3 regions of the Paenibacillus gansuensis genome follow, and region 1 is predicted to be linked to each of the others. Evidence: riboswitches for the same ligand, from Rfam matches in the RefSeq annotation. Region 1 holds a riboswitch; each other region holds the start of a gene.
The links. Region 1 has a riboswitch for cyclic di-AMP ahead of ACFSUF_RS05000 (CAP domain-containing protein). Riboswitches for the same ligand answer to the same signal wherever they lie in the genome.
Positions count from the first base shown of each region.

Region 2: linked by a shared signal. The riboswitch ahead of ACFSUF_RS03890 (ubiquitin-like domain-containing protein) and the one ahead of ACFSUF_RS05000 (CAP domain-containing protein) in region 1 are both predicted to bind cyclic di-AMP.
Region 3: linked by a shared signal. The riboswitch ahead of ACFSUF_RS01105 (C40 family peptidase) and the one ahead of ACFSUF_RS05000 (CAP domain-containing protein) in region 1 are both predicted to bind cyclic di-AMP.

Region 1 covers NZ_JBHUME010000005.1:227,775-232,904, reverse strand. The annotation lists gene ACFSUF_RS05015 (DegV family protein) at 1-22, opposite strand, end outside; gene ACFSUF_RS05010 (FUSC family protein) at 109-1,140, opposite strand; gene ACFSUF_RS05005 (hypothetical protein) at 1,300-1,596, opposite strand; gene ACFSUF_RS05000 (CAP domain-containing protein) at 1,757-2,524, opposite strand; cyclic di-AMP (ydaO/yuaA leader) riboswitch at 2,531-2,664, opposite strand; gene ACFSUF_RS04995 (hypothetical protein) at 2,836-3,372, shown strand; gene ACFSUF_RS04990 (ABC transporter ATP-binding protein) at 3,422-5,130, opposite strand, start outside.
Region 2 covers NZ_JBHUME010000003.1:45,812-50,941, reverse strand. The annotation lists gene ACFSUF_RS03900 (HD domain-containing protein) at 84-1,376, shown strand; gene ACFSUF_RS03895 (TatD family hydrolase) at 1,438-2,205, shown strand; cyclic di-AMP (ydaO/yuaA leader) riboswitch at 2,389-2,586, shown strand; gene ACFSUF_RS03890 (ubiquitin-like domain-containing protein) at 2,833-3,969, shown strand; gene rnmV (ribonuclease M5) at 4,105-4,641, shown strand; gene rsmA (16S rRNA (adenine(1518)-N(6)/adenine(1519)-N(6))-dimethyltransferase RsmA) at 4,659-5,130, shown strand, end outside.
Region 3 covers NZ_JBHUME010000002.1:192,969-198,098, reverse strand. The annotation lists gene ACFSUF_RS01115 (hypothetical protein) at 163-795, opposite strand; gene ACFSUF_RS01110 (UvrD-helicase domain-containing protein) at 957-3,320, shown strand; cyclic di-AMP (ydaO/yuaA leader) riboswitch at 3,417-3,564, shown strand; gene ACFSUF_RS01105 (C40 family peptidase) at 3,566-4,360, shown strand.

The DNA.
Region 1 (5,130 bases):
CCGCAATAATGGATACTGTCAAGGTGACCACCCCGTATATAAAATTTCTGGTCCTATTATACCATGAATTCAGAAAGAAACGGTTGAAATTTCCTGACCCGGCGGGACTTATTCCCGGATGTGCCGGTCCACCAACTTATCAAGCCTGCTCACTTGGAAACCGTAGTCGTAAATGGCTGCCGCTACAATCGCTAAACGAAGCCGGCCGTCTTTCCGGTCCGCGTAAGCGTCCATAATGCTGCTCAGAAACTCCTCATTTTCCTTGTCCATACAGTACTGATCGGAATGATCCGGCTTAATGATGCGGTCAAACTTCAACAGTACATGCTCGTGATACTTGTTGATTTTCTCCAGTATTTGATCGAAATCCGCATCGGTATCTTCTGCTCTTGCCGCCTGAAAATAGTGCTGTTCCGCCGTTTCCAGAATTTCATAGCCTTTATGAAGGGTATTCAGCATTTGCTTATATACGACCAGCAGCCGAACATCACTGAATTTCTTATGCTTGAGTTTCTTCTCTTCCTCTTCAAACAGCTTATATTTGTTGATAAGCGATTGGATCGAGCGCTCCAGCTTTTCTTTCTCCTCTTGAAACACATTCTCCTTGATCTCGTTGGAAATCAGTGTGCGGAGCAGCAGGGACAAATTGCCGAACACCTGCTGTACATGCGAAAAGAACTGGCCTTGCGGCTTCGGCGGAATGAACAGGATGTTGATTAGGAAGGACGAAATAATACCGATGATCGTAAGCTGAAAACGGTTCAAAGCAAACAGGATGTGATCCGCTGCTTTCATGACCCCCGGCGCCTCCATAACAGCGATAACCGTAACGAGAGTAAGACCGATAGACTCCTCCATTTTCAACTGCCGGCATAGCACAATGACGATGATACAAGTAACCCCTACTGCAATCGGATCATTCTGAAAAAAATATCCGGCCACGAGGGCAAGCGCCGCGCCAAGCGTATTGGTTTGCAGCTGTTCCAGCAGGTACCTCCAGGAACGGTAGATCGAAGGCTGCATGGCGAATAAAGCAGCAACCGCGGCGATGATGGGCGGGGACAAATTCAGCAGCATGCTGGCATACAGGGCGAGAGTAACCGCGACTCCCGTTTTAAAAACTCTGGCCCCTAACGTCACTCTGATGCTCCCCTTTCCCTTTATTTATCTATTATGAACCAACTTACCTATTCTACATGCAAAAGGGAGCCGATGCAAAGTAGCCCGCTTAGCCCGGGTCTGGGCAGGGCAACAAAAAGAGCGCCTTTCGGCACTCTTTGCATGGATTCCATTGGCTTACTATACGTGTTTCCATTGGGTACCTTCTCCGGTTACGGGACATACCGGAAAATAGTTTCCCTTCTCAAACTCAGCGCGTTCGCCTGCATTACAAACATAAACGCCGGTTTCTGTGACCAAATCCCCAGTTTGATGAAGATGATCCTGAGGCCGCCATGTCGTATTGCTTCCGTCCGCCGGGCATGCCGGGAATTTATCGCCCCGGGCCAAGTCGTATTTGACGCCGTTTTCGCTAATGTAGGTGCCCGATTCCAAAACCATCTCGCCGGTTGGATGCAGCTGTATAGAATTCAGCATTCCAAACACTTCCTTCCCTAGGTTGAATAGTTGCCGTAGCTTCAAGTAATTACCCCGTTTTTACAATTTTAAATCTTGGAGGCTTGGAATCCACAAAAAGGACTTCTGCGAATGTGCAGAAGTCCCTTGATGTGTACTTATGTTATAAAATAATGATGGCTTACCCGATAAATTCCTGTACCCACTCGCCTTGGTAATAACCTACACCGATTTTGGTGAAGCTGCCGTTGAGGATGTTGGCACGGTGGCCCGGGCTGTTCATCCAGTCGTTCATGACTTGTTGCGGCGACTGCTGGCCTTTAGCGATGTTCTCACCGGCAGTAGAGTATTTGATTCCATAGGAATTCATCATATCGAACGGCGAACCGTACGTAGGTGAATTATGGTCAAAGTAATTTTTATTGTACATATCTACTGCTTTGTCATGTGCCATTTTGGATAAGGCAGTGTCGAAAGCAACGGGCTTTAGACCGGCTTTGGCGCGCTCCTGATTCACAAGGCTCACTACTTCTTTGACATAGCTGCTGTCAGCAGAGGCTACAGGCTGCTGCGGTACCGGTTTTGGCGCTGTTGGCTGTTGTACTGCCGGCTGCTCAACAGGCTTCTGTACCGGAGGCTTTTGCGGAACCGGTTTTTGCGGGGCCGGCTGCGGCACTGCAGGTTTTTGCGGGATCGGCTGCGGCTTTACAGGCTGCTGCACGACAGGCTGCTGCAATTGCGGCAGTTTGACGATAAATCCGGGCCAGACCAGATCCGGATGCAACATTTGCGGGTTAACCGCAACCGTATACAAGTTACTGTTCACCTTCACTTGATACGTTTGCACAGCAGGCGTACCTGTTTCGGCAAACGCAGCTCCGGCTCCTAGCACCGGCGTTAAAGCGATTACGCCTGTAAGCGCCATTTTTTTCAAGTCCAATAGTTTCATAAAATCTTCTCCCTTCGAATTCGGCCTGCGAGGTTAGCTGACGGGTTAGGGACGGAAGAGTCTGCCCCGCCGCAAATGCGGCTTCACCCCAAAACTGTGGGTTCCCCGCGCTCACTTATGAGCTTCGGCCTTTATGTTGTGTTGGACATGTAACAGCTTACCACGGGGGAAACTGGGATTCATTGTGAAAATGTTGGCAATTGGATATTTTTCGAGGCAACTGGGCATTTCAGCTACGGTACAAACACCCATAGGCGCCATTTAGCATATCGTATTCCATGACATTTTACCGGCAAAGGAGTTTATGCCACATGACGCAATACGATTGGCACAATGAATCGTCCGGCCAGCCGTTCTCCACTGGCGATGCCAGCTCCCGGTCCTTGTTTCCCAGCCCGGGACCCGGACCTGAATCTGGAACCGGGACCGGAACATTCCCGACGCCCCGGCCCCGACCCCGGCCCCGCCCGCCTTACCCTGGACCAGGACCGTTCCCTGGACCGTTCCCTGGACCATTCCCGCCGTATCCCGGCCCCGGACCGGTCTCTTCCATTCAGGTAACCATTTCGGGAGATCGATCGATCCCAATCTTCCCTAGAACGTACAGTGTCCGGTTTTTTCCAGGCATCACACTGTATCAAGCACTGCTTGAAACCGGCCAGGTCCAATTCGGTATTGGCGGACAGATTCGGGCCGTTTCCGGCATTCGCATCGGCTATCAGGTAGGTTATGAGCTGAGAGTAAACGGCAGGCTGATCACGGGCAGTTCCCTGTTCGTTCCGCTCATTCCGTTTGACCGTGTCTCTTTAAGGCTGATCTTCCTCGGACCTTTCCCTACTCCTTATTGAATCGACAAAAGAGCTGCCGGCTTACTAGCCGGCAGCTCTTCTATTGAGATTATAAAGTTGGTTCCGGTGCGTTTAAATTTTGGACATTAAACAGTCTCGCGTAAGCTCCGTCCAATCTCATCAGCTCTTCGTGCTTCCCTTTTTCCTTGATTTCACCGTGCTCAATCAGTACGATTTGGTCCGCATGGGTGATCGTGGACAGTCTATGCGCGACAATCAGCGTAGTACGGTCACGTGCCAACGACTCCAGAGAAGCCTGAATAAGGTGTTCCGATTCCAGATCCAAGGCGGAAGTCGCCTCATCCAGCACAAGGATACGCGGGTCTTTTAAAAATACTCTGGCAATAGCAACCCTTTGTTTTTGGCCGCCGGACAGTTTCACGCCTTTTTCCCCGATTTCCGTCTCGTATCCATTTGGAAGCCCGGTGATAAATTCGTGCGCATTCGCCGCCTGAGCCGCCTGGATGATTTCCTCTTCCGTTGCGTCCGGGCGCCCGAACAGAATGTTTTCGCGAACAGAGCCGCTGAACAACAGATTATCCTGAAGAACCATGCCGATTTGGCTCCTTAAGCTGTGGATGGTCACGCTGCGGATATCTGTCCCGTCTATCCGGATCGCTCCTTCCTGAATATCGTAAAAGCGGGGAAGCAGGCTGATCAATGAGGATTTGCCTCCCCCGCTCATGCCTACAAAAGCAACCGTCTGTCCCGGCTCTATATCCAAATCAATCCCCTTTAGCACCCATTCTCCGTCCGGATTGTATTTAAAGTGAACATTGTTGAAACTGATCCCCCCCTGCACCCTTTGCAGCGGCCGGGCGCCCGGCGAATCCGATATGTCATATGGTTCATGAAGCAGCTCCATGACACGGTCAAGCGAAGCCGAGGCCTGGGTCAGTTCGGTTGAAGAGTTCACCAGCCTGCGAAGCGGCGAATATAACCGGTCAAGATAGGCAAAGAAGGCAACCAGGGAACCGACACTTATATTTCCCTGGATTACCTGATAGCCGCCGTAGCTGATAACCAACAGCGGAGCGATGTCTGTAAGCGTATTAATTATGGAATTCGTCATGGCATTCCACCGGGTCAGGGCCAGCGCCCTCTCCAGAAAGTGCCCGTTCTTTCGGTTAAACTGGCTTTTTTCGTGTTCCTCTAGGGTGAAACTCTTAATAACGGGGATCCCGTTTACCCTCTCGTACAGGTATCCCTGCATTTCCGCCAATGCCTGCGAGCGGGACCGGGAGAGGAATCGGAGCTGTTTGTATAATTTTTTCACGGCAATCCCGTAAAAAGGGAAAATCGCGATGGAAACAAGCGTCAACCCCGGATCCAGGGTGAACATAAAGCCGATAGCGATCGTGAGCGTGAACAAATCCAGCCAAATGTTCATCATGCCGGTCTCGACCAGGCTCTTCGTCTGTTCGGCGTCGTTGATCATTCTGGAGATGATCTCGCCTACTTTGCGGTTGTGGTAGTAGCGGAGCGAGAGTTTTTGAATATGGTCATACAGCTTGCTTCTCAGATCGAACAGGATCCGGCTGGTCGTTTTTTGCGCGAAATACTGCCTGATATACTCTACCGGTGCTCTAACCACGACAAATAAAGCAAAAGCCCCCGCCATAACAGTCAGCAGCTTGCTAATTTTCTCGTCCGCCGGCATTGGTCCCAAAAGCAGATCGTCGACTACATATTTCATAATGATCGGCAAAGTCAGCGGAATTCCGAACTTCACCATACCGATCAGGACTGTAATTATGA
Region 2 (5,130 bases), on a different contig from region 1:
TTTCGACAAATTCCGCCGATAACCTGGATGTTTTGTCGAATTTGTAATCATAGACTTAATATAGAATGGAGTGGAGCTTACTTATGAGAAATGAACGGCTGATGGAGGAAAAAGTATTCAAGGATCCCGTGCATAAATACATTTATGTTCAGGACCAAACCATCTGGGATCTGATTAATACCAAAGAATTTCAGCGCTTGCGCCGCATCCGCCAGCTGGGCACATCCTACCTGACGTTTCACGGTGCTGAGCACAGCAGGTTCTCTCATTCCCTCGGTGTCTATGAAGTCACACGCAAAATTATATCGCAATTCGAACGAAGCCATTATCCCGATTGGCCTAAAGAAGAGAAGCTGTTGTGTTTATGTGCAGCCCTGCTGCATGACATCGGGCACGGCCCGTTCTCTCATTCGATCGAGCAGGCGTTTGAAATGCATCATGAGGATTGGACTTGCCGGATGATCCGTGGAGATTCGGAGGTGCACTCTGTTTTGGCGGGGGTCTCATCCGATTTTCCCGAGAAAGTGGCCGATGTCATCTGCAAAACCTATGCCAAGCCCATAGTCGTCAGCCTGGTCTCCAGCCAGCTGGATGCCGACCGTATGGATTATTTGCTGAGAGACGCCTATTTCACCGGTGTGAACTACGGAACTTTTGATTTGGACCGCATTCTGCGTGTGCTCCGTCCTCATAAAGGCAAAATCGTAGTCAAGGAAAGCGGAATGCATGCGGTGGAAGATTACCTCATGTCCCGCTATCAGATGTACTGGCAAGTTTACTTTCACCCGGTTACCCGCAGTTCTGAGATCATCCTCCGCCAAATCTTTCGCAGAGCCAAACAGTTATATGCTGAAGGACACGTTTTCCGGTTCATGCCGGATCCTCTGCCAAGCCTTTTTGAGCAGAAGCTTACTATAGAAGAATATCTTCTATTGGATGAGGCATTCATCCAGACGGCCTTTGCCCAATGGACTTTGGAGCGGGATCGGATTCTGTCGGATTTATGCGGACGGTTTCTGAACCGGAAACTATATAAGTACGTTCCGCTGGAAGCAGAAGATGTCGAAATTCTGGATCTGGTCCGGGAAAATTTAGAGCGATCAGGCTTGAATCCCGCCTACCATATGGAACTTGATTTTCCATCTGATCTTCCCTATGATGTATATCGTCCGGGCGAATCAGGGGAGAAAATGCCGATTTTGCTGCTAACCGAACAGGAGAAATGCGTCGAAATCTCTCATAAGTCGGAAATTGTCCGATCGATCAGCGGTATCCACAAAGGGCAGAATCAGCTTTACTATCCACCTGACTTGCTTCAGAAGGTTCTGCCGCAGATGGATCAGGAAGTACGAAGCTTTTTTGCCCGAAGAGGATAGACGCCTTTTCACTATTTATACACCTTCGATTACATCTGGCAGATTAAGGGGGTCACCTGCATTGTTGTTTGATACACATACTCATATGGACGCTGTACAGTTTGAGGAAGACCGTGAACAAGCTATGCAAAGAGCGCTTGATGCCGGCGTGTCCAAAATTTTGAATATTGGATTTAACCGTGAAACAATTCCCACCACAATGAAGCTTGCCGAACAGTATGAAGAGGTTTATGCGGCCGTCGGCTGGCATCCTCAGGATGCAGTGACGATGAGGGAGGGAGATCTGGAGTGGATTGAAGAGCTCTGCAGTCACCCCAAAGTGGTAGCCATTGGAGAAATCGGATTGGACTATTACTGGGACACCTCGCCGAAGGATGTTCAACAGCGTGTGTTCCGTGAGCAGATCCGGCTTGCCCGTAAATTGAACAAGCCCATTGTGATCCATAACAGGGATGCCCACCACGATGTGGTCACGATTCTACGGGAAGAGAGAGCGGAAGAAGTCGGAGGGGTCATGCACTGCTATTCTGGCAGCTGGGAAATTGCCAAGCAATGCCTTGATATGAACTTCTATATTTCCTTCGGCGGTCCAGTTACCTTCAAGAATGCGAAGCAGCCGAAAGAGGTGTTGGCACAGGTTCCCCTTGACCGTTTATTGGTGGAAACCGACGCTCCATATTTAACGCCGCACCCCCATAGAGGGAAGAGAAATGAGACCGGATATGTGACTTTAGTCGCAGAGGCCGCTGCACAAATTAAGGGGATTTCTTATGAGGAATTGGCCCGGATTACCATGCAAAATGGGTGCAAATTATTTGGCATATCATGAAATGTAAAGAGATACAGAGAAAAAAGGACTATTGCGCATAAGAAAAGTGCATATGTTTCAAAGAAAGGCGGAATTTACCTTTATAAGGCTTAAAAACGGCTAAAATTGAAGTTTGCGAATGCTTTACAATTGTGTTTGATACAGAGTATCATACAGGTAACTTAATTAAATAAAGTTTTTACATTTCTTGTCTCGCTGAGTCTCCGGTAACGGAGAGCGGGGGAACCACATGTGTCCGGAACCGAAGCAAATACCACCGGCCGCATCGTTCTTTGGGGTGAATACGGAAGCTTGCAGCATATGTATGCGTGAGTATCTGTTAGGGCAACTCTCTTGTCCGAATCCGTCAGCTAACCTCGTAAGCGTACAGAGAGAGGTAACGTCCTGGTGCCTACCATTCCCTTTACATGCGCGTTTTTAGAAGCCAAAGGAAGACGACCTCTTGCCGAAGGCTTCTTTTATTTTGGCCAAAATCAGGGTAGGGCTTATCCGTTTCGATAATGGAGGTGTTGATTCGCCAACGTTTGAAGAGCTGATGTTGCTGAAGGAAGTAAAAATAAACTAACTAGTCGCGTCAATTTACATGCGTAACAATGGCGGCGGGGCTATGAAGGAGGACCGAAATAAGTGGGAAACAGTAATAACGAAACCCATGTTAAACGATCATCCAGCATGTCTTTCGCAATGCGATGGAAGCATGAGAACTTGCGTTTGATTATTTTGATTGCAACTCTCTCGATTGCTGCTTTCATGTGTTTGGTGTTGTTAAACGGTACGTCTACCAAGAGCGTATCGGTAGTAGTGAATGGACAGGAAAGTGTCGTTAAGACCAAACAATCCGTCCTGCAACGCCTACTGGATGAACAGTCCATCAAGTTAGGGACATTCGATCATGTTTCAATGCCTCTGAGCGCTCCGATCAAGAGCGGAGACAAAGTGGTGATTCAGACCGCAATTCCTTACAAACTGGTGGCTGATGGTAAGACTAGAACTTTGTATACAACAAGCAAAACGGTAAGCAGTATTTTGGCGGAGCAACATATTACTTTAAGTGCTAAAGACCGGATCTGGCCTCCGCTGGATCGTCCAGTCAAGCAGTACATGACTGTGAAGATCGTGCGTGTAAGCAAGAAGACGTCTCAACAGAAAGTAGCCGTTCCGTATACAACGGTGAAAACAGCCGATGCAAGTCTGCTGAAAGGCAAGACCGCCGTCGTGAAAGAAGGCAAAGACGGAGTTCTGTTCAAGCAATTCGTACATACGTACGAGGACGGGAAACTGGTAGCTACAGTGTTGGCGAGTAAGAAGGTTACGTTGAATGCTGTTCCGAAGGTAATTGCGGTGGGTACGAAGAAACCTGCTCCAGTAGTGACGGTAGCTGCGAAATCTTCCTCAACATCTATTACCCGCAAAGGCTTGACCTTCAAACCTAAAAAAGTGATTAAGAACGTTACGCTGACTGCCTATGCGGCAGGCGTGTCTTCCACAGGAAAGAGCAAGAGCCATCCGCAGTACGGCATTACGGCATCCGGCACGCGTGTTACGGAAGGACGTACCATTGCCGTTGACCCTAGGGTTATTCCGATCGGTTACTGGGTGTATATCGAAGGTATCGGCTACCGCCGTGCAGAAGATAAAGGCGGTGCTGTAAAAGGGAACAAAATCGATGTCTATTTCGACAGCGAATCCACAGCGAACAACTTCGGTCGCAAATCCGGTTACACTGTCTATGTCATTGGCCCTAAGAAGCCTGCATCTTACTAAATATAACGGACATACTGAAGATAAAGTTGCATTGTTCTTAATCAAATTCTTTCAAAGGAAGGGGACGTTTTCGTCCTCTTCTTTTTTTCATGTATAATAAGGGGTAGCTAATATGAAGTGAGTGAAAGGTGTTCTATGATCAGAGAAATTATCGTTGTCGAAGGCAAAGACGATACAACAGCCATTAAGCGGGCTGTGGAAGCCGACACGATTGAAACCGGCGGGTCCGCTATCAATAATGAAATTATCCGCAGGATCGCCTTGGCGCAGGAGAGAAGAGGAGTTATTATCTTCACGGATCCCGACCATGCAGGAGAGCGGCTCCGGAAAATTATTTCTTCCAGGGTGAAGGGCTGTAAGCATGCCTTCATTACGCAAGAGGAAGCTAACCGCAAGGGGGACATTGGGGTTGAAAATGCGAGCCCCGAGGTGATCCGGCAAGCTTTAGAGCAAGTAAAGACCGAGTTTACCGGAGGCGATCCGGAAATTACCTGGGCGGATCTGATTGACGCCGGGTTGATCGTACACCCGCAGGCTGCAGAACGCAGGCTCAAAATGGGCAAGCTACTAGGCATCGGCTACTGCAACGGAAAGCAGTTTCATAAGCGGTGCAATGCATTTCATATCGGTAAAGATGAGTTCCTTGCAGCAGTAGGGAAAATTGAAGAATAAGCGGGGTAAGTGAAGCCATGAGCTTGCATGACAATCAATTGGAAACCAAAAGTGACATCGGTTCCCCGAAGCGGACCAAAGATATTATCCAAAGGCACGGATTTTCCTTAAAAAAGAGCCTCGGACAAAATTTTCTGATTGATCAGAACATCCTTAACAAAATTGTTACGGCAGCCGAATTGGATAAGACCAAAGGAGCTCTTGAAATCGGACCCGGCATCGGGGCGCTGACGGAGCGGTTATCCAAAACAGCCGGCAAAGTAGTCGCCGTTGAAATCGATCAAAGACTCATTCCGATCCTGAGCGAGGTATTAGAGCCGTATGAGAACGTGCAGGTCGTACACGGCGATGTTCTTAAAGTGGACCTCAAATCGCTCTTAGAAGAGAATTACGGAGGTCTCACAGGGGTCAGCGTAGTGGCGAACCTGCCTTATTACATTACAACTCCCATTGTGATGCGTTTCCTGGAAGAGAAGCTTCCCCTTGAGA
Region 3 (5,130 bases), on a different contig from region 1:
TTCATTTAAAGAAAATATAAATAGTGAAAATGATTACCACATATAAAAAGCCTGACTGCCATTGGCAGCCAAGCCTTTTGTGTGAAACAGAACCGCTTCCGGAACCCTTCCTCATGGAACAAGGCCTGCCCGCCGAAACGGCATCAGGCCTAAACGCAATAATCAGGTCCGCTCCTGAAACTCCGCCTCGAACCGTTCCTTCACGGAATCGTTGCTGCCGTAAGTCGAGCTTCTGATTTCTCCATATTCCCGCAGCAATTCGCGGGAAGCATGGAGATTTTCATTATGAACAGCTTCCTCTAGGCGGCCGATAACACGGTAAGTTAAAGCCTGAAACGCATCGGCGAAGGCGGAATCGGTTTCCGCCGCACCGCGGTAATCGAAATAATAGCGCTTGAACTGCTGAATCAGCGTCTCTCCTTCGGAGCCGGTGCCAGCGGTGGCTTCTGGACGTCCGCCAGCATTTTCCATCATGTCCCCGGAGGTATCCTGAAACCGGTTCGCCGCATACATAAGAGCATGAAACGGCCCGCGGACAGGAATGTCGACGAGCTCTGTCGTATTTTTTAAGAAAGTCCCAATCTCTCTAAGCAGCTTCTCTATGTAGGAACGCTCCCAGTCGCTGCCGTTCGCATTTCGGGCATCTGCAAAGTCCATGCCGATATCGGACAATATCGCTTCCAGCGCCCTCAGTTGAAGGTCCTGTTTCGTCGTATCCAGCTCGGATACGATTTTGATTTTCAAATGTTCGTTAAATTCAATATCCAGACGGTTCACATCATGCTTTCCGGTCATGCGCGCATCCTCCTCCTATCGTTCTGTTAGCATGCGGCAGAGCCCCGGGAAGTATACATTTCCATCCAGTAAGGAGAGTATGTTTTTCCAGCCCGTTGCCGGAAGGGAGCCGTTAGGAGTACAATGGAATGCACGTTGTTTAAAAGGTGGTACATACGGACATGACACAACCCGTTTATTATAAAACGCCGCTGGGCTCGACTGTAAAGCAGGTTCCTTTTGCCAGAATTGCGGAGAGTGCCACCAGCAGGGAGCTGGTGAAGGAGGCGGAAACAGACGCCTACTACTTCCGGTCCCTCGAGGAACAAGGAATTTTCCTCAACCGTCCGCAAATCGAAGCGGTACGCCATGGGAAAGGACCTTTATTAACGCTGGCCGGCGCCGGATCTGGCAAAACTTCGGTACTCGTCTGCAGGACAGGCTATTTGCTGACTTTACATAGAGTCGCACCGGAACATATTTTGCTAGTTACGTTTACAAAGAAGGCATCGATGGAAATGCAGGAACGGATTGCCCGCCTTCCGGGTATTTCCCGCGCAATAGCAAGAAGGGTGCAGGCCGGGACGTTTCATGCATTTTTTCTCAAAATCATCCGTCATCAGGGATACAAACAAGAGATTATCGGGGCGGACCGGTATAAACAAATTGTCATCAAAAAGATCCTCCGCGAGATGAATCTCCACGATTCCTATCAGCCGGAAGAGCTGTTGGCACAATTGTCAGCGCACAAAATGAACGGCCTGCGCGTGGACGAGCTGCCGGACAGGACTCCGGAGCAGCGGGAAATGAATGCTGTTTTTGCTAAATACGAGGCATGGAAGCGGCAGTATGAGAAAATCGATTACGACGACATTTTGCTGCTTGCCTATGACTTGCTCAGGGAGAATCGGAGCCTGCTGGAAAGCCTGCAAAGGCGTTTTCAGTATGTCATGGTCGATGAGTTTCAGGATACGAACTTTTTGCAATACGAATTGATCAAAATGATTGTACATCCGCACCGGAACTTGTTCGTGGTAGGGGACGACGATCAGACAATCTACACGTTTAACGGCGCGCGGAGCGAGTTCATACTGGAATTCGAACGGACGTTCCCGGGAGCGCGAACGGTAACGCTGGATATCAATTACCGCTCAACTTCGGGCATTGTGGGTCTGGGCAATGAAGTGATCAGGCGGAACACGAACAGAAAAGTGAAAACGCTGCAGGCTGTGCACAGGAGCGAGTCTACTCCGCACTTTTTTACGCCTGCAACAACAGATGAAGAAGCGGAAACCATTATCGGGCAGATCCAGGCGGATGTTGCCGCGGGGACGTATGCTTACCGGGATATAGCGATTCTGCACCGTACTGCCAGCTGCAGTCGTGCGATGTTCGAGCAGCTTGCCCTTAATAACATTCCGTTTATCCCTTATTCGATGGGGGACCAGATGTTTTACGAGCACTGGATCGTTAAGCCGGTGGTGGACCATTTGCGCCTTGCCGTGCAGCCGCGTCATTTCGACGCGATGGAATCCGCTGTGAACGGGCTGTTTATTGCGAAGGATAAAGCCATGGATTACATTTGGGAACAGGAAAAAAAGCAAAAGAAGAAATATCCCCTGATCCATCTGGAAGCTTTCCCGGAGCTTCGCAGCTTCCAAAAGGATAAAGTAAGAGAGCGGATCAAGCTGATCAAGAGTTTGGCCGCCGTAAAGCCGGTCCAGGCGGTAAAGAAGCTTCGTCTCGACTTTTATGACAAGTTTCTGGAAGCTACGGACCGCCAGGCGGCGACATCGCATAAGGAAACCATTAAGGAAACGCTCGATGAGCTGGAAGCTTCGGCCAAACGGTTTGAGAGCGCAGCAGAGTTCATCGCTTTTATCGACGGTATGATCGAAAAGCATAAGGAGATCGAGACGCTGCAGCAGCACAGCGATGCGGATGCCGTAGCGCTGATGACGATCCACCGTTCCAAAGGGCTGGAGTTTCCGGTCGTCTTTCTGATCGGCGCCTCGGAGGGCATTCTGCCCCATAGCACGGCGCTCGAAGCCGAGAAGCTCAAGGACAAGGTCCCGGCAGGGCCGGCCGCCGCAACGGCCGGGAAGAACACGGCGTCGACCGATGCCGCCGTGGAGGAAGAGCGGCGCTTGGCTTACGTGGCGATCACGAGAGCCAAGCATCAGCTGTACATCTCTTCGCCGGCGTATTACCGCGGCAAGAAAACCGAAGTGTCGCGGTTCCTCCGCGACGCCTTCGGTGGGGCCGCCCGCCAAGCGGGCACCGCAGCCGCTGGGACGGCTGCGCGGGAAGTGCGTCCCGTGCCGAAGCCGGGACGCATGCAAAGCCCCGCCGGAGCGGCCGGCGGGGTGACGACCACGGAGACGGTGCTGGCATGGGTCTGTACGGACCCAAATTGCAGCGCGTGGTCGAAGATTATAACGTACGAGGATGCGCACGTTGACGCCAAGGTTTGTCCTCTTTGCGGAGACACCATGGCCAAAGGGTCCAAACAGGTACAGAAACAGATCCAGCCAAAGTTTTATTAAACTTACCAATATTTGTCGAACGGTGTTCAATAATTGGTCACAAAATGAGATTGTAACCTTATTGTAACCCTTTACAACGATATGCTATCATGTACAAAAATCAAATTGCCGAATCCGGTTTCAGCATAAGGACCGGTACGGGGGACGATTCACATGGGGTGAAGGCTTGCCTAGATTGCGAGCACAGGGAGAACCTCTTTCCCGAACCCGACAACTAACCTCGGAGGCTACAGGAGGAAACCGTTTTGAAACTTTTTTACAGAAGTCTTGTTTTATCATGCGCAGCGGCAGGTTCCGTTCTTTTGGCACCGGTACTGACTCATGCAGCGGTGCATGTTCAGGTCAACGACAGCCTGGTGAAATTCCAGAGCGATGAGAAACCGTATCTTTATGAAGAAAGGGTCCAAATCCCACTCCGGTCCGTATCCGAAGAACTTGGTTTTGACGTAAAATGGGAAAGCAACGGGAAAGTAAAGCTGACCGACGGCACCAAAGTTATTTCACTGACCGATTCGGAAGCAGCGGTATCCGCGAAAGGAAGAACATTCGTACCTTTGCGGTTCGTGTCGGAAGAACTGGGAATAAACGTTGAATGGCACGGTAACTCGAATCTTGCACTGGTAGAGGAAGACGGCCAAAATCATGCGCCTGCGCTCCAGGTGAAAGCGGCACGGTTTTCCTTCGGGAAAGAGGATCTTGTCTTAAAGTCCGCTCGAAGTTATCTCGGTGTACCTTACCGTTGGGGCGGAACGACAACAGCCGGTTTCGACTGTTCCGGATTTATCAATTACATATTCGAGAAGCACGGTATCTCTTTACCGAGAACCTCGTCGCAAATGTTTCATAACTCCGGCACGCATACGAATCAGCTGCAGCCTGCAGATCTTGTCTTCTTCGGCAGCGGGTCCAAAGTTTCCCATGTAGGTATCTACATCGGTGATAACAAATTTATCTCCGCTACCAATGACGGAGTCGATATCGCCAGCATGGGAAGCAGCTACTGGGCACCGAAATATCTCGGAGCAAAACGGGTATTATAACATTCTTTCATCCTATTAGACGTGGACTGTCCCATCGGTTCACGTCTTTTTCTTGCTATTTTGTCCGGAATAATGTATAGTTATTAGCTGTAGGTCATTTTTACCTCTATACTTATATAACCCAACTACGGCGTTATATAAACCTCAATGTAACACAACCCCTTTCATTTCAATCCTTTTATAACAGATCTCACGAATTTGTATTGGTGTTTTTCGGTTGCTTTTATGCAACGGCACGAGAAATGCAGGCTAATTCACACTGGCGCGGCCACGGAGTCGCAAGGATGGAAGAGAGGCAGGGCTTTCATTGTTTTAGAAGCACAAAGTGATAAAAGCAATCCAACTAGAGCTGCAACAACCAGAAGAGGCAGGAATAACCCATCTTGTCCGGCACCTTAAGGATCGGAATGAGCATAAGAATGTTGATGCCATGATCAGTGCAAGAATGCAGGGGTTCGATTACATGCTCGGAGGGCACGCTTTACACAAGCGGCCGGGAACGAGTTGACCATATAGCTGTGACCTACCGAAAGCTCCCGCCCGGGAGCTTTCTTTCTTTTTGGACTCCATAGAAAATGTGTTTTTATGAATTGAAATGACGACACTTTGCATGCTAAGATGAACTAGATATTGTTTCCAGTTGAAGTACTAAATCGGCACCCAAGGAAATAAAATTAGAGTCAGGTGGGGAGACCTAACTCTAAATACAGCGGCTGGATCCGGCGTGGAGGCGCTCTCAAGTTCAGAATCGCAAATCCGGGCGGATGCGT